One region of the Fructobacillus tropaeoli genome, then DNA from elsewhere that is predicted to be linked to it. Evidence: riboswitches for the same ligand, from Rfam matches in the RefSeq annotation. Region 1 holds a riboswitch; each other region holds the start of a gene.

What was found. Region 1 has a riboswitch for thiamine pyrophosphate ahead of thiW (energy coupling factor transporter S component ThiW). Riboswitches for the same ligand answer to the same signal wherever they lie in the genome.
Region 2: it holds a riboswitch for thiamine pyrophosphate, as region 1 does, so the genes downstream of both, FT12353_RS02645 (ECF transporter S component) here and thiW (energy coupling factor transporter S component ThiW) in region 1, are expected to answer to the same signal.
Region 3: it holds a riboswitch for thiamine pyrophosphate, as region 1 does, so the genes downstream of both, thiS (sulfur carrier protein ThiS) here and thiW (energy coupling factor transporter S component ThiW) in region 1, are expected to answer to the same signal.

Annotation. Positions count from the first base shown of each region.
Region 1 covers NZ_BOJU01000001.1:97,099-101,675, reverse strand. The annotation lists gene FT12353_RS00475 (SDR family oxidoreductase) at 1-484, shown strand, start outside; gene FT12353_RS00470 (2-keto-4-pentenoate hydratase) at 952-1,773, shown strand; TPP riboswitch at 1,973-2,078, shown strand; gene thiW (energy coupling factor transporter S component ThiW) at 2,356-2,862, shown strand; gene FT12353_RS00460 (HAD family hydrolase) at 2,922-3,578, shown strand; gene FT12353_RS00455 (thiamine-binding protein) at 3,575-3,874, shown strand; gene FT12353_RS00450 (YjjG family noncanonical pyrimidine nucleotidase) at 3,939-4,577, opposite strand, start outside.
Region 2 covers NZ_BOJU01000002.1:109,566-114,142, forward strand. The annotation lists gene FT12353_RS02635 (energy-coupling factor transporter transmembrane component T family protein) at 1-491, opposite strand, end outside; gene FT12353_RS02640 (ATP-binding cassette domain-containing protein) at 488-1,897, opposite strand; gene FT12353_RS02645 (ECF transporter S component) at 1,910-2,467, opposite strand; TPP riboswitch at 2,549-2,639, opposite strand; gene FT12353_RS02650 (FAD-dependent oxidoreductase) at 2,747-4,087, opposite strand; gene FT12353_RS02655 (MerR family transcriptional regulator) at 4,294-4,577, opposite strand, start outside.
Region 3 covers NZ_BOJU01000003.1:7,252-11,828, forward strand. The annotation lists gene FT12353_RS04090 (MFS transporter) at 1-899, opposite strand, end outside; gene FT12353_RS08505 (hypothetical protein) at 917-1,102, opposite strand; gene FT12353_RS04095 (thiazole synthase) at 1,120-1,890, opposite strand; gene thiF (sulfur carrier protein ThiS adenylyltransferase ThiF) at 1,894-2,547, opposite strand; gene thiS (sulfur carrier protein ThiS) at 2,553-2,750, opposite strand; TPP riboswitch at 2,878-2,967, opposite strand; gene FT12353_RS04110 (YueI family protein) at 3,223-3,597, shown strand; gene FT12353_RS04115 (replication-associated recombination protein A) at 3,666-4,577, shown strand, end outside.

The sequences.
Region 1 (4,577 bases):
GATGGCCCAATTTTTCATGGACCATCAAGTTGGCCAAATTGTTTTCACGGCAGGTGCCGGAGACAAGGGTGGCATCGAACGAACGGTAGAAGTTGATTTGGACGGCGCCATTAAAACAATGATTGCTGCCAAAAAAGCTAGTGTTGCCCACTATGTGATGGTTTCAGCTGCTGGAGCAGATGACCGCAGTCGGTGGTCTGCATCCGGTATTTATCATTATTTTATGATGAAGCACTATGCTGATTTGTATTTGCAAAATTCCGGTTTGGATTATACGATTGTTCGCCCAACGCTGCTTTTGGACACTGCTGGTACTGGCAGGGTTTCATTGAGTGTGGACTTTGCTGGTCCCAAAGAAGATTTGCAAATTTCGCGAGCAGATGTTGCTGCCTTTGTCACAGAAGTATTAGCTCATCCTGAACAATCAGCCAATCAAATCTATGATTTAACAACTGGTCATCAGAACATTCAAAGTATTTTTTGATTTGAAATGAAACCGAGGGGAAATCCTTGGTTTTTTATTTAAATTAAAAATAAATGATAAAAGGGTTGACATTCGCTCATAAAGTTGTAAACTACGAATCAACAGATAGAAAAGACAAGCGATAATAAGAACTGTCTGAGTGAGAAAATGATTAGAGAGCGCCTGTTTGGTGAAAGGGCGTCATTTTCAAACTCAAAGACGATCATTCTTTAGCTAGCGGACTGAAATCAGTAAGTCTTGCTCGGTTGGTACCGTTATCAAACCGGCGTATCGCCTTTTTTGGCCGTACGTTTGAGGTTGGACTTTACCGTTCAACAAATTAAGGTGGTACCGTGCGTAAGCGCCCTTAACAACGATTTTTTTCGTGGTTAAGGGCGCTTTTTTATCTGCTGATTTTTTAGAAAAGGAGGGCACCGTGAAGTTTCGTACCGTCGTGAGCTGTTTGTATACTGAAAGGAGCATTAATTATGACAATGACTGAATTGAAGACCAAGGTAAAGGTAGTACCAGCAAAGCAAGAGGACAAATTGGCGCAGGCCCTCTATCATGCTTATCAAGAACGTCAACCGCTTGAGATGACGGAATGGGAGAAGGTTGTCAGTGATGATCAAACTGCCTATCAAGTGCAAGACCAATTGATGGAATTGAAAAATCAGCCACTTGGGGGTTACAAGGTCAGTTTGACTAGCCAAGAAACGCAAGATATGTTCGACTCAAACGAACCATTGTATGGGGCTCAGGTGCAGAATCATTTTGTTCAGTCACCAGCCAATCTTTCGTTGAAGAGCGATTTGTTGGACCCATTGGCAGAGGTGGAATTGGTCTTCAAGGCCAAGGAAGACTTGCAAGTTACCGATTCTTTGGAAGATTTGCGTCGTAAAACGACTGTAGCAGCTGGTGTGGAAGTACCTGATGCCCGGTTTACGGACTGGTTCCCATCGTTGAGCAAGTACTTAGTCATGGCAGATGCAGCGGTTGGCGGTTTTGTGGTTTATGGACCAGAACGAGAAAGTACATCTTTGACCGTTGCTGAATTTGAGGATGTGAAGGCCCATTTGGCCCATAATGGCGAAGTGGTCGCTGAAGGAAGTTCAGCCGAAGTTTTGGGTAATCCACTTAAATCGTTGCAATGGCTAGTTAAAAAATTGGCAGCGCAAGGAAAGACCTTGCATGCGGGGGAACGAGTTTCCTCAGGAACCTTCCTATTGCCCCCACATCTAACGGAAGGAACCTGGACAGCTAGCTTTAACCATGATTTTGCAGACGTTGTGGTGGAAGTTAGTAAATAAACAAACAATTTTGAAATATCAGACAGAATAGTTGTCTTTTTTCGCTAAAATGAGTATAATCATTCTCGTTGGGCAATGAAGGTTGCCATCATGTTGGTCACCTTCATTGTTCAGTCACCCATTTTAGCGGTTCCAAATTGTTTGTTTCAGTGAACAACAATTGGCCGTACCAATAAATTGGGCGGCCTTTTATTTTGAATAAAATCGATCGGGGAGTTTGTGTAACAGACTGAGAGGATGGTAAACCATTGACCCGAACACCTGAACCGGATAATGCCGGCGGAGGAAATCGTATCACTTTTGTAATCGAGGACTCCGTTTTGGGGTGCTCGATTTTTTTCTTTCAAATCAGAAAGGAGTGGTAGTGAACAATTCACGGTGATGATGCCGTGGCGGGATGAAGGGGAGCGCCTTGATCCTGAAAAAACAGCGATGGGAAGCCGTGTTCCGGCGTGAGAGGAGACCAATTAGTCTCGACCGAACTTTCTACTAGACAGGGTCTGCCTGACTGGTTTAACCGCAAGAGTGGGAAAGGAGCGCTGTTTTTCGCTACCCCACTGATTTTAAAAGGAGCGTTTTCAGATGAAGACACAGAAAAAATTATCAACGAAGAAGATGTTAGTGACGGCCTTGTTGGCTGCTTTGGCCTATGTTTTAAATAGTTTTGTCTATTTCCCGGCAATGGCACCTTTCCAACACTTCGTTGATGTCTTAGCCGCCGTTTTGGTGGGGCCATGGTATGGCTTTGCTAGTGCCTTGATTTGTGGTATTTTGCGAATGATGTCCGGTCGGACGATTCAAGCCGTGACGGGTGCTATTTTTGGCCCCATCCTTGGCGGTTTGATTTATCGTAAAACCCACAACCTTTACCTGGTTTTCCTTGGTGAAGTGATTGGAACGGGTATTTTAGGGGCGTTGACTTCTTATCCATTGATGAAGATTTTCTATGGCTTGGACGTCCACAAGTGGTATTACTTTGTGCCATATTACACACCAGCTGCCATTGTCGGTGCTGGAATGGGATTGGCAGTGGTTCTGATTTTTCAGAAGACGGGACTGCTTAAGCGGATGCAAGCGAGCTTGGATTAAATAATCACGGTCAATCAGGGCGGTTTTGGTAATAGGGTTGGTAAAGGGGAGAGTGAGCGATGAGCGGTAAGGAATATCTGATTTTTGACCTCGATGGCACATTAGTTGATTCCATGCCTTTTTGGGAGAATTTAGCCACTGAATTGCTTCACCGACATGGCATTGACCAGTTGCCAGCAGACTTGCATGACCGGATTCAAACCATGACTTTGACGGATTCGGCCGTCTTTATACAAGAGTTATTTGCGTTACCGGTCACAGCAGAGAGCTTGGCGCAGGAGATGCGAGCTTTGATGGACCAACACTATCGAAATGATATTCCGCTTAAGGTTGGCGTGTATGCATACTTACAAAATGCATACCAATCTGGTCGCAAAATCGTTCTGGCAACCGCTAGTAGCTCGGTGTTGGCCAAAGACTGTCTACGTCGTCTGAAACTGCTGCCATTTTTTGACTTTGTTTTTTCCTGTGAAGATGTTGGGCAGGATAAAACGCAACCTACAATTTACCAGGCTGCTGCACGGTATTTTGGCCAGCAACCGAACAAGATTTCAGTCTACGAGGACGCACTGTATGCGGCTTCAACTGCAAAGAGGGCGGGTTTTCATTTGATTGGTGTCTACGACCATCAGTCAAAGAAAGAGTGGACTGATTTACAAAATTTAGCAGACGAAACGATTGATTTTGCGACTGTAGTAAAAGGAGAAAATAAATGAGTGCAAGTGTAGCGATTCAGGTTTTACCAGCGGCCGAAAATGACCAAGAATTGTGTCGGATGGTCGATGAGGTGATTGCTTATATTCAGAGTACTGGCTTACGTTATGAAGTTGGCCCCTTTGAAACAACGATTGAAGGCGATGATTATAATCAGTTGATGGATATTGTCAAAGAGTGCCAACACGTGGCTGTCCGAGCGGGTGCCAAGAAGGTTTCTGCCTATATCAAGGTTGCCTATCAGCCTGATGGTGAGATCTTAACGATTGACCAAAAGATTGGTAAGTACCAAAAATAAAAAAAGTCAGACCTTTGCGGGTCTGACTTTTTTTGAGCTGACGATGATAGAATCGCAGCTTTCATTATTGCAAGAGTGCTTCCAATGTTGGCAAGTCCTCAACTACCTGGGTTGGCTTGATTTCTGCCGGGCTTTCTTTGTGATTAGGATTAATCCAAATCGTGTCGAGTTGATAATTTTGACCACCCATGATGTCGGACGTTAAGCCGTCCCCAATCATCACCGTATTTTCCTTGGTCATTTGTGGGTTATCTTGGAAAATGCGGTCGAAGAATGCTGCGTCGGGTTTAGAAGCACCAATCATTTCAGAAGTGAAAATTTGGTCAAAGTACTGGTCTAAGCCAGTTTCCTTGAGGCGAAGGCGTTGAGTAGCGTCTTGGCCATTCGTACCGGCGATAATCGTATATTGATCTTGCAGGTGTTGCAAAATTTCAGTTGCATAGGGGAGCATCCGATAATTATGGTCACGCAATGTGGCGTATTCTTGCTCAAGTCGGTCGGCATCATAGTCGATTCCAAGAGCTTCGAGGGTCTTTTGAAAGCGTTCTTCAAAAATTTGTTGGCGAGCAATTTCTTTGAATTCATATTGTTGCCAGAGATGGTGGTTGATCTCTTGATAAGTTTTTAGTGCATGGTCTAAATCAGTGCCTGTTAAGCCTAATTCATTTGAAAAAAGCTGACGAATGGCGGCGACTTCACCTCC
Region 2 (4,577 bases), on a different contig from region 1:
GCCTTAAAGTACAGCGTTGGCTGCCACCACCGTAACACTTCACCACGCATCATCCCCGCCGCTTGAATCGACGAGAAGGCCTGCTTAAACCGCGGCATAAAGTTTAGTGCACCCAAAATTCCGTAGGTAAAGGTCGCCGACATCTTCAGGTTTTGGCGCAGTGAGGCCAAGAGGACGTACGGTGTCATCCCCATTGTCAACCAAGCCCCAATAAAGATAAAGACGAGAACTCGACTCCCCATCACCAAACCAAAATGCAAGTTTTCTGCCGCCGTTCCCTGACCATACAGGTAAAAGGACCAGAACGAACCCAAAACCGGAATGATAGCGATGGCCACGTAGAGACCAATCTTCTTAAGGGGTTGGCGCCGGATCAGCAATAGCAAAAAGGCAACCGAAAAGAGGACAACGTTTAGCGTTACTGATTTGGTCAACGAAATTTCCAACGAGATCGCCAAGGCCAAAATCATCCGTTGTGTGGCGTTCATCATACGAGCACCTCCTCTTGGTAGGCCATCGCCGTTTGTTCATAGCGCAAGTGACGGTCAACAATGTTGACCAGGTCCCTTGTTTGGTGAGAAACAACCAAAATGGTCAATCCGAGCGCCTGTTGGCAGGTCTGAATCAGGTTCAAAACGACTGCCACCGACTGCTCATCCAAGCCCGCCAGCGGTTCATCTAAGAACAGCACTTGTGGTGCCATGATTAGCATCAACAGCAATTGCAATTTCTTCTGCTGGCCACCCGAAAGCGTGTAAACCGACCGGTCACCCAATCCCGTCAAATGCAGGTCGGACAACCACTGGTTCAAGACCTCTTTTGTCCAGAAATCAGCGTGGTGGCTCTTGGCCATCACCTGGTCAAGTTCCTCATCAACCGTGATGTTTAAGAACTGGTCGGATGCTGACTGGAACAGCAGACCGACCTGGCCAAAGTAGAGACGCGGTTTCCAGGCGTGAACTTCTTGGTCCTGGTAGGTCAAAGAACCCTCATAGCGGTGGAGTCGTGCCAGCGTCTTCAGAACGGAAGACTTGCCGACACCATTTGGACCGGTCAGCAAGGTAATCCCCTTAGCAAAGATTTGCAAGATATCCTGGTCTAAGACCAACCGTTCTCCGTTTTGAATCCGCAGGTTATCAAAGCGATAGGCAGTATCTTGTGCTTGGTCGCTGAAAGCGACCGGCTTTAAGGTTACCGTCTGCTTTTGATAATCATATTGGCTCCAATCATTTTCAGGAACCAACACCAAGGCCTTTTCTTTTAGCTGATAAAACTGGCTGATTTTATCGAAATATCCGGCCGGGTCGTGGTCGGAAACAAGAATGCCGTAGCCCTCCTGGCTCAACTGTTGGAGCAAAACCTGGAGGTCTTCTCGCGATTGGCTATCGACAGAAGCAAACGGTTCATCCAGCAACAGATAGTCGGCCCCCAGGGCCAACACTTCCGCCAAAGCAACCTTTTGCATTTCCCCACCGGACAAAGTCACAAAGGACCGGTCGATAAAATCAGTCAGACCAACCTTTTCCAATGCCCAGGCCGTCTTTTGATCAATTTCGTCCTTATCCAATTCGAGGTTTTCCAGTGCAAAAATAAATTCTTCCCGCACCGTTGGCATGGCAAACTGGTCATCGGGATTTTGAAAGAGCAAAGCCACGCGCTTGGCTCTTTCATTCGCCTTCAGTGTGGCAATCGCCGCTTGATCAATTTCAATTTCACCACTAACCTGACCACCATATTGGGGGTAAAGACCCGCTAAAGCCTTTAACAGAGTTGATTTTCCTGACCCGGAAGGCCCCATTAACAGGGTCAGGGTCTTTTTTTCAAGCGTTAAATTTAAATCATCAATGATGGCTTGGTCACGATAAGCCACCGTGAGGTTTCTGGCAGTTATTGCCATTTTTTGTCCTCCTTATTCGTGGGACAACAACTTTGACCGATCCAACAACTTGGCAATCAAGTGTACCAAGACACCTGAGAAGAAGAAGATTGATAGGTAACGAACGATGAACAAAGCGACTAACAAGCCCAACTTGTAGTGGATATAACCTGACTTAAAGAGGTCCCAACCAAAGGTAACAACTGTTCCAGTCAAAGTTGACAACCAAAGACCAGCAAACCAGTTCTTATAACCCGTCAAGGCGAAACCAAGTTCAGAACCGATTCCTTGGATAAAGCCTGACAAGAGCGTTCCAACTCCATAAGAACCACCCAAGAACATTTCACCGGCAGCCCCGAGCATTTCCCCGATAAAGCCTGCACCAACCTTCTTTAAGATGTAAGAAGCCAATGGTCCGGCCATCATCCATACACCAAGCGTGATTTCATTCGTAAAGGCTTGCAACCCAATCACGGCCAAGCCACTGTTAACGATTTGGTAAACCGGATCCATAATCCAGTAAATGACCGAGAAGATAATCCCAATCAAAGCCAGCAAAATCACGTTTTGTAGCGTCCACTTTTGTTTCATTATTCTCTCCTTTGCGTCCAGGGAAACAAGAAGGCATGAAAAAACCACTCGCCTGGGCAGAGTCCAACACGGGTGGTCATAAAAAACTTGTGTGGATCTTCCTTCGTCGGTCTTAGCCTAACAGGTTCAATGGGTTTAATTCTCAACCAAAATGGTACCCCAGATCGCTATATTCAAATTTACTACTTTATTAGCTTACACTGTCTCTGGCCTTTATGCAAGGGCTTTCAAATAAAAAAGCACTCGGTTTAGTGCCCGAGTGCTTGAAAAAGCTGATTTTTACTTGTTTGCCTTGGCAACGGCAGCCATGGCAACTGATGAAACATAGTTGACTGGTTGACCGAAGTTTGGCTGGAAGAAGAAGTCCGTCATTGACAATTGATCAATTGTCATGCCGTTTTCGATTGCCAATGAAACCACGTTGGCAGCTTGTGAAATGTCATGCTTTGACAAGAAGGCAGCACCAACAATGCGGCGAGTACCCTTTTCCCAAGTCAATGAAGCCTTAACAGGCGTTGTTGACAACATGAAATCAGGACGGTAGTCTTCTGAAATTGTCACAGAATCTGCTTCAACACCCTTACGAGCTGCTGATTGAACAGTCAAACCAGTTGAAGCGTAAGCCATTTCGTACAATTCAACAGCTGATGTTGCTTGTGTACCTTGGTAAGCCATCGTTGGTTCTGCAATGTTCTTACCAACCAAGATTCCTTGACGAACAGCATTGGTTGCCAATGGAATGTAGTCATCCTTTTGTGTTGGGTTGTAGAAGACGGTTGCTGAATCACCGGCAGCAAAGACATCCTTGACAGAAGTTTCCATGAACTTGTTAACCTTGATGGCGCCGTTTGGCAACATATCAACTTGGTCACGGAACATCGCAGTGTTTGGCAAGAAACCGATACCCAAGATGGCAATGTCAGCTTCGTAAGTACCCTTATCAGTAGTAACCTTGATACCATCAGCAGTGTCTTCAAATCCTGAAACCATCTGACCAAGCGCTAACTTAACACCATGGTCTTCATAGGCCTTTTGGAAAACAGATGAGAATTCAGGCGCTGTGTTGTTGGCCAACACGCGGTCCAAACCATCAATCAAGGTGACTTCCTTATCGTTAACTGACAATTGTTCTGCCAATTCGGCACCGATATAACCGGCACCAATAACGATAATCCGCTTGACCTTTTCAGTCACTTCCTTCAAGGCGTTGGCGTTATCCCAAGTCTTTGAATCAAAGACCTTGTCAGAATCGATTCCTGGGATACGAGGCTTGATAGCGCGTGAACCAGTAGTAATGACAATCTTATCGAAAGTTTCTTCTGACTGGGCACCAGAAACCAAGTCCTTGATGTTCAAAGTCTTTGCTTCCAAGTCTGCAGCTTCAACAAGCGTTTGCATGTGCATTGAAATGCCCTGCTTAGCCATTGAATCTGGCGTTTCATAAAACATCTTGTCAGTTGATGAAACATTGTCACCAATCCAAAGGGCGATTCCACATGACAAGAAAGAAACTGTTTGATTCTTTTCAAACACGTGTACCTCAGCGTCTGGGTGGTCTGCCTTAATCTGCTTAGCGGCAAACACGCCGGCGTGCGTCGAACCAATTACTGCAACTTTCATTAAAAGTGCCTCCTAATATATAGCTATGTGAAAATTGTAATTAAAGTTTACCAATAAAACAGCGTTCTGTCAATCACTTATCCAACAGTTTTCAAAAAAGTATCAAATAAAACAAAGGGACAAATAAAGTCGTTCTAATTTATCGAAAATTCGTTTTTCCTCTCTAAATCAGACATCTTTACCAGTTATCAAACGATTTCAGCGTTCTATTCTAAACGATTCTCCGCCTGACGCATGTGGCTTTCGTAATGGTCAATTTTGTACAGTAAATGATCGTGGGCGGCTTGGATTTGATTAATTCGTTCCTGCATCTCTTCTGCTTGTTCTAGCAATAAAGCTTTCCGCGCAGGAATTGTCCGGTCATCATCCTCCAGCACCATGCCAATATATTCACGCAATCGTTCGATGGAAACACCCGCGTGGCGCATCGTTTTGGCAAATTTCAATTGATTAATGTTGCGCTCGGTGAAATCGCGCAACTGATTTTCCT
Region 3 (4,577 bases), on a different contig from region 1:
TAAAGGCCAAATGTTGTGGCAACTCGCCCCTTTGGTGCATGGCGGCGAATGACCTGCAACAATAGTGGGTCAATGGTCATTTTCCCGGTCAACCCATACAAAATCAGTGCCAGAACAATCTGCTTTGAATTTTGACTCAAGCTTCCCAACACCAATGCCAAGGCTGATAACGGTACAAAAAGGTATAGAAACCGCCTGGCATGTGCTGTTTGATCTAATTTTTTTGCCAAAATTAAGGCACTTGGAATGGCAATCAAGGGCACAATCGAAGCAATCAAACCGACAAAACGTTGGTCAATATTTTTCATTCCCAACAAAAAGGTCGGTAACCAAGTTAACATGGCAATTTGGCCATAAATCGAGCAAAACAAAAGCCAATAAGCACCGATTAGCGGCCGCTTAAAGAATGGTCGCCAAATTTTTGGCGCTAATTTTGCTGCTAACGACGAGATGAGTGATTGCTGTTGGCCACCGCGTGCATTCACCGACTTTCCCCCATACCGAATTGACCGGCCCTCTTTAGGTAAGCCATACAGGTACAGGAAACCGACCATCACCGTTGGTAAGGCAATCACTAAAAAAGGAGTTGACCAGTGGTCCTGATTTTGAATCACCAGCGTACTGGCCAGTAAGGTACCCAGAATCTGTCCAACACCCTGCCCGCTATTAATAATGGCCATGCCCAAAGTTGCATGGCGGTCACTAAGGTTTTGATTAATTAATCCATAGGCTGGGCCGTAAAAACTACCCTGCCCTAGGCCTACCAGGGCCCGCACCAGTAGAAAAAGAGTAAAGGTTGGCACGATACCCGAGAAAAAAGTCATTGCCGCAAAGAAGATAAAGCCCAAAGCGACGATAGCCTTCTTCGAATGACCGTCCGCTAGACGTGAAAACGGCAACTGACTAACCGTGTAGGTTAAAAAAAAACAGATGAAATCAGTCCCAATTCAGCATGGTTCAGACCAAAAGATCGTTGAATTTCCGGCATCACTGGATTTAAGATTGTCCGATCGGCATAGATAAAAACCCAACCAAGAAAATTAATCAAGATGATTTTCTGTGCTAATGATAGATGAAGCCCTGCCCGTTTCGGCTGGATCATGGTCGTTCCTTTCCTTTTTAACCAAGGCTCACGCCTGCCAATGGTGATGATGGTGCCGCCTTTTTCGTCAATACTCGTCCTGGTTTGGCCAGGTAGGCCTTGCGACCAGCTTCAATCGCTAAGTGAAAGGCTTCGGCCATCAGAGGAATGTCCCCCGCTGTTGCCATTGCCGTATTGGCCATGATGGCATCGACACCCATTTCCATGGCTTCGGCTGCTTGACTTGGACGGCCGATTCCGGCATCCACAATAATTGGCAGGTCAATCTCGTCAACTAAAATTTGAATCAAATCTTTGTTCGAAAGCCCTTTATTAGTACCAATTGGTGCGCCCAATGGCATGACGGCAGCTGCACCTGCATCGACTAATTGCTTCGCAATATTGAAATCAGGCAAGACATAGGGCATGACGATAAAGCCTTCTTTGGCCAAAACCTCGGTTGTCTTTAACGTTTCATAGTTATCGGGCATCAAATACTGTTTATCAGGAATCACTTCTAATTTGATAAAGTCACTCCCACTCAGTTCACGAGCAATTCGCGCCATCCGGATTGCCTCCTCAGCGTTCGTGCACCCCGAAGTGTTTGGCAAGATGGTTGTCCCCTGTGGAATAAAATTTAAAATATTTTCCTCAGCTACACTCGTTCGGCGAAGAGCCATCGTGATAATTTCCGCTTTGGCATGGTTAACCGCTGAGTCAATCAACTCGTATGAGTACTTACCAGATCCCAAAATAAAGCGTGATTCAAACTGATGGCCACCGATGACCAATGGATCATTTGTCGACATTTTTTACTCCTCTACTGTCTCTTTTTCTAGAATTAAACGTAGGATTTGGTTCGCCTGGTGCCCCGCACAAATCAGGACACGAGCGGCCATCAATCCTTCTGCTCCCTTGGTCTGGCCATCACCACAAAGGTAAACATGGTCACTTTGCCGGACGGTTTGAATTTGATTGGCATCGTGAACACCAGCTAAGCCATTGCCCATCACGATTGGTGTCTCTGGCAAAACTTCTTGCGCCCGTCTTAACAGCATTGCTTTCGCATTTTGATCATCAAAGGCTTCACAGATGATATCAGCACCGGTAAAGAGGTTCAACACATTGCCCTCCGTCACTCGTTCCTGCCAAGTCGTCACCTCCACAAAGGGGTTAAACTCCAAGATGTTTTGCTTCAGGGCCAAGACTTTTGGTAAACCAACCTGGCTTAATTTAAACTGCTGACGGTTCAAGTTACTATGCTCAATTTCATCAAAATCAATCAAGGTCAAATGACCAACCCCGGCCCTGGCCAGCGCAATGGCAATATTTGATCCTAGTCCTCCCGAACCGGCAATCGTCACATGGGCGGCTGCCAACTTCTCCTGACTGTCAGCCACATTGCGATCCTTCATTTTTAGGTAGACGGATTCCACCGCCTGACCATCAATTGCAATCGTTGTCATTTTTTCTAACCCCCACCTACAAAGGCAATAATTTCTACTTTGTCGTTCTCAACCAGCACCGTTTCAGCCAAAGCCGCTTTCGATAAAATTTGACCATTGAGTTCGACAACCACGTTTTCGTGATGACTGTTTTGCTCTTCAAGTAGACTCAAAACCGTTACACCTGCGACGTTGTCCATCTGTTCGCCATTAATTGTCACCATCTTTTTTCTCCCTTCTGGGTCCGACCACCGAAAAATCAGTTTTTCATGCCAGCCACTACCCACTTTTGTTAAAAATTGAACAAAAAAAGCTGTTTCCACGTCAAAAACGCAAAAACAGCTTTCAAAAAAACTATCATCACTATCTTCCTACGCAGACGTTAATCTAATCAGGTTCAATGGGTATAATCTCAGCCAACCGGCACCCCAGATAATTCGTATTCAATTTTCGAAATCAATATAACATGGATTTTTTAGCCTGTCTACTCAAGAAGCAGGACAAAATTCCACTGGATTTACTAGACCAATTCTAATAAAATTTTCATCGTTACTGATTTTTCATTAGCGGCAATCAACAGACTAGGTCAATCCACCGACAAATGTTGGATAACACCCGAAAATAGCAGACAAGCCTTTAATCTCTACAGCTTTTTCCGTATAATTGTCTGTAGTAAAGTAATTGGAGGATAACCCAATGGATGATGTTAACAGCCGTTTAGAACAGGGGCAGCAAGGTAATGGTGGTCCCAAGATTAACCCTGATGAACAGCGCCTTTACCTAGGCACTTTTCGTGAACGAGTAGTCGCGGCCGTTAAAGAATCAAAGGCCGACGATAGCCAAGTTCAAGATGAACTCAAGGCACGGATGGCCAACTGGCCGGATACGACCTTACTGATTGACCAGGATGCTTGTGGTGATGCCTACATCAACTACTTGCAAATGGCCGTCAGCACCAATCACCCCTACACCCTTCTATCCGATTTTGAAAGAACAACACAAACTGATGACCCCTACGCGGTCGTTCTTGCGGCAAAATCAGCCGTAAACCAGGAATCAATTGACCTGTAACCTGACGAAGCCGGTTTCAACCGGCTTCTTTTTTATCAAGACAAAGTCACACTGATAAAGGAGTCTTCATGCTCGGACAAAAACCACTGGCCTACCGGATGCGGCCAACAAAAATTGAAGAAATCGTTGGTCAAGAAGACCTAGTCGGCGAAAATAAAATCATTTGGCGGATGGTGGAAGCCAAGCGTCTTTCCTCGATGATTCTTTACGGTCCACCTGGAACCGGTAAGACTTCGATTGCCTCGGCGATTGCCGGTTCGACAAACTTTGCCTTTCGGGCCTTAAACGCGGCGACCGACTCGCAAAAGGACCTGCAGGTCGTTGCTGAGGAAGCAAAGATGTCAGGGACCGTCGTCCTGCTTTTAGATGAAATTCATCGTCTCAACAAAGTCAAGCAAGACTTTCTCCTCCCCCACCTCGAATCGGGTGCCATCATCTTAATTGGTGCAACGACGGAAAACCCGTACTTAAACGTCACGCCAGCTATCCGTTCCAGAACCCAAATTTTCCAAGTCCACCCTTTAAGTGACCAAGACATCAAAAAGGCCATCAAACGGGCACTAACGGATAAAGAAAACGGTCTTGGCAACTATCAAGTGAACCTAGCCGACGAAGCCCTCACCCACCTTAGCCAGGCAACCAACGGCGATCTTCGCTCCGCCCTAAATTCCTTGGAATTAGCGGTCCTTTCGACCAAGCCGGATGCAGGTGGGGTTATCCAAGTGACCCTGGAGGTCGTTGAAGAAACTAGCCAACGACAGGCACTCGTAGCCGACAAGGATGGCGATGCCCATTACGACATCATCTCGGCTCTACAAAAATCAATTCGAGGATCGGATGTCGATGCGGCCCTGCATTACGCTGCCCGACTGATTATTGCCGGCGACCTACAAATCCTGGTTCGCCGCCTGATTGTGATTGCCTACGAGGATATCGGCCTCGCTAATCCGAATGGTGCTCAACGCGCCGTGACGGCCATT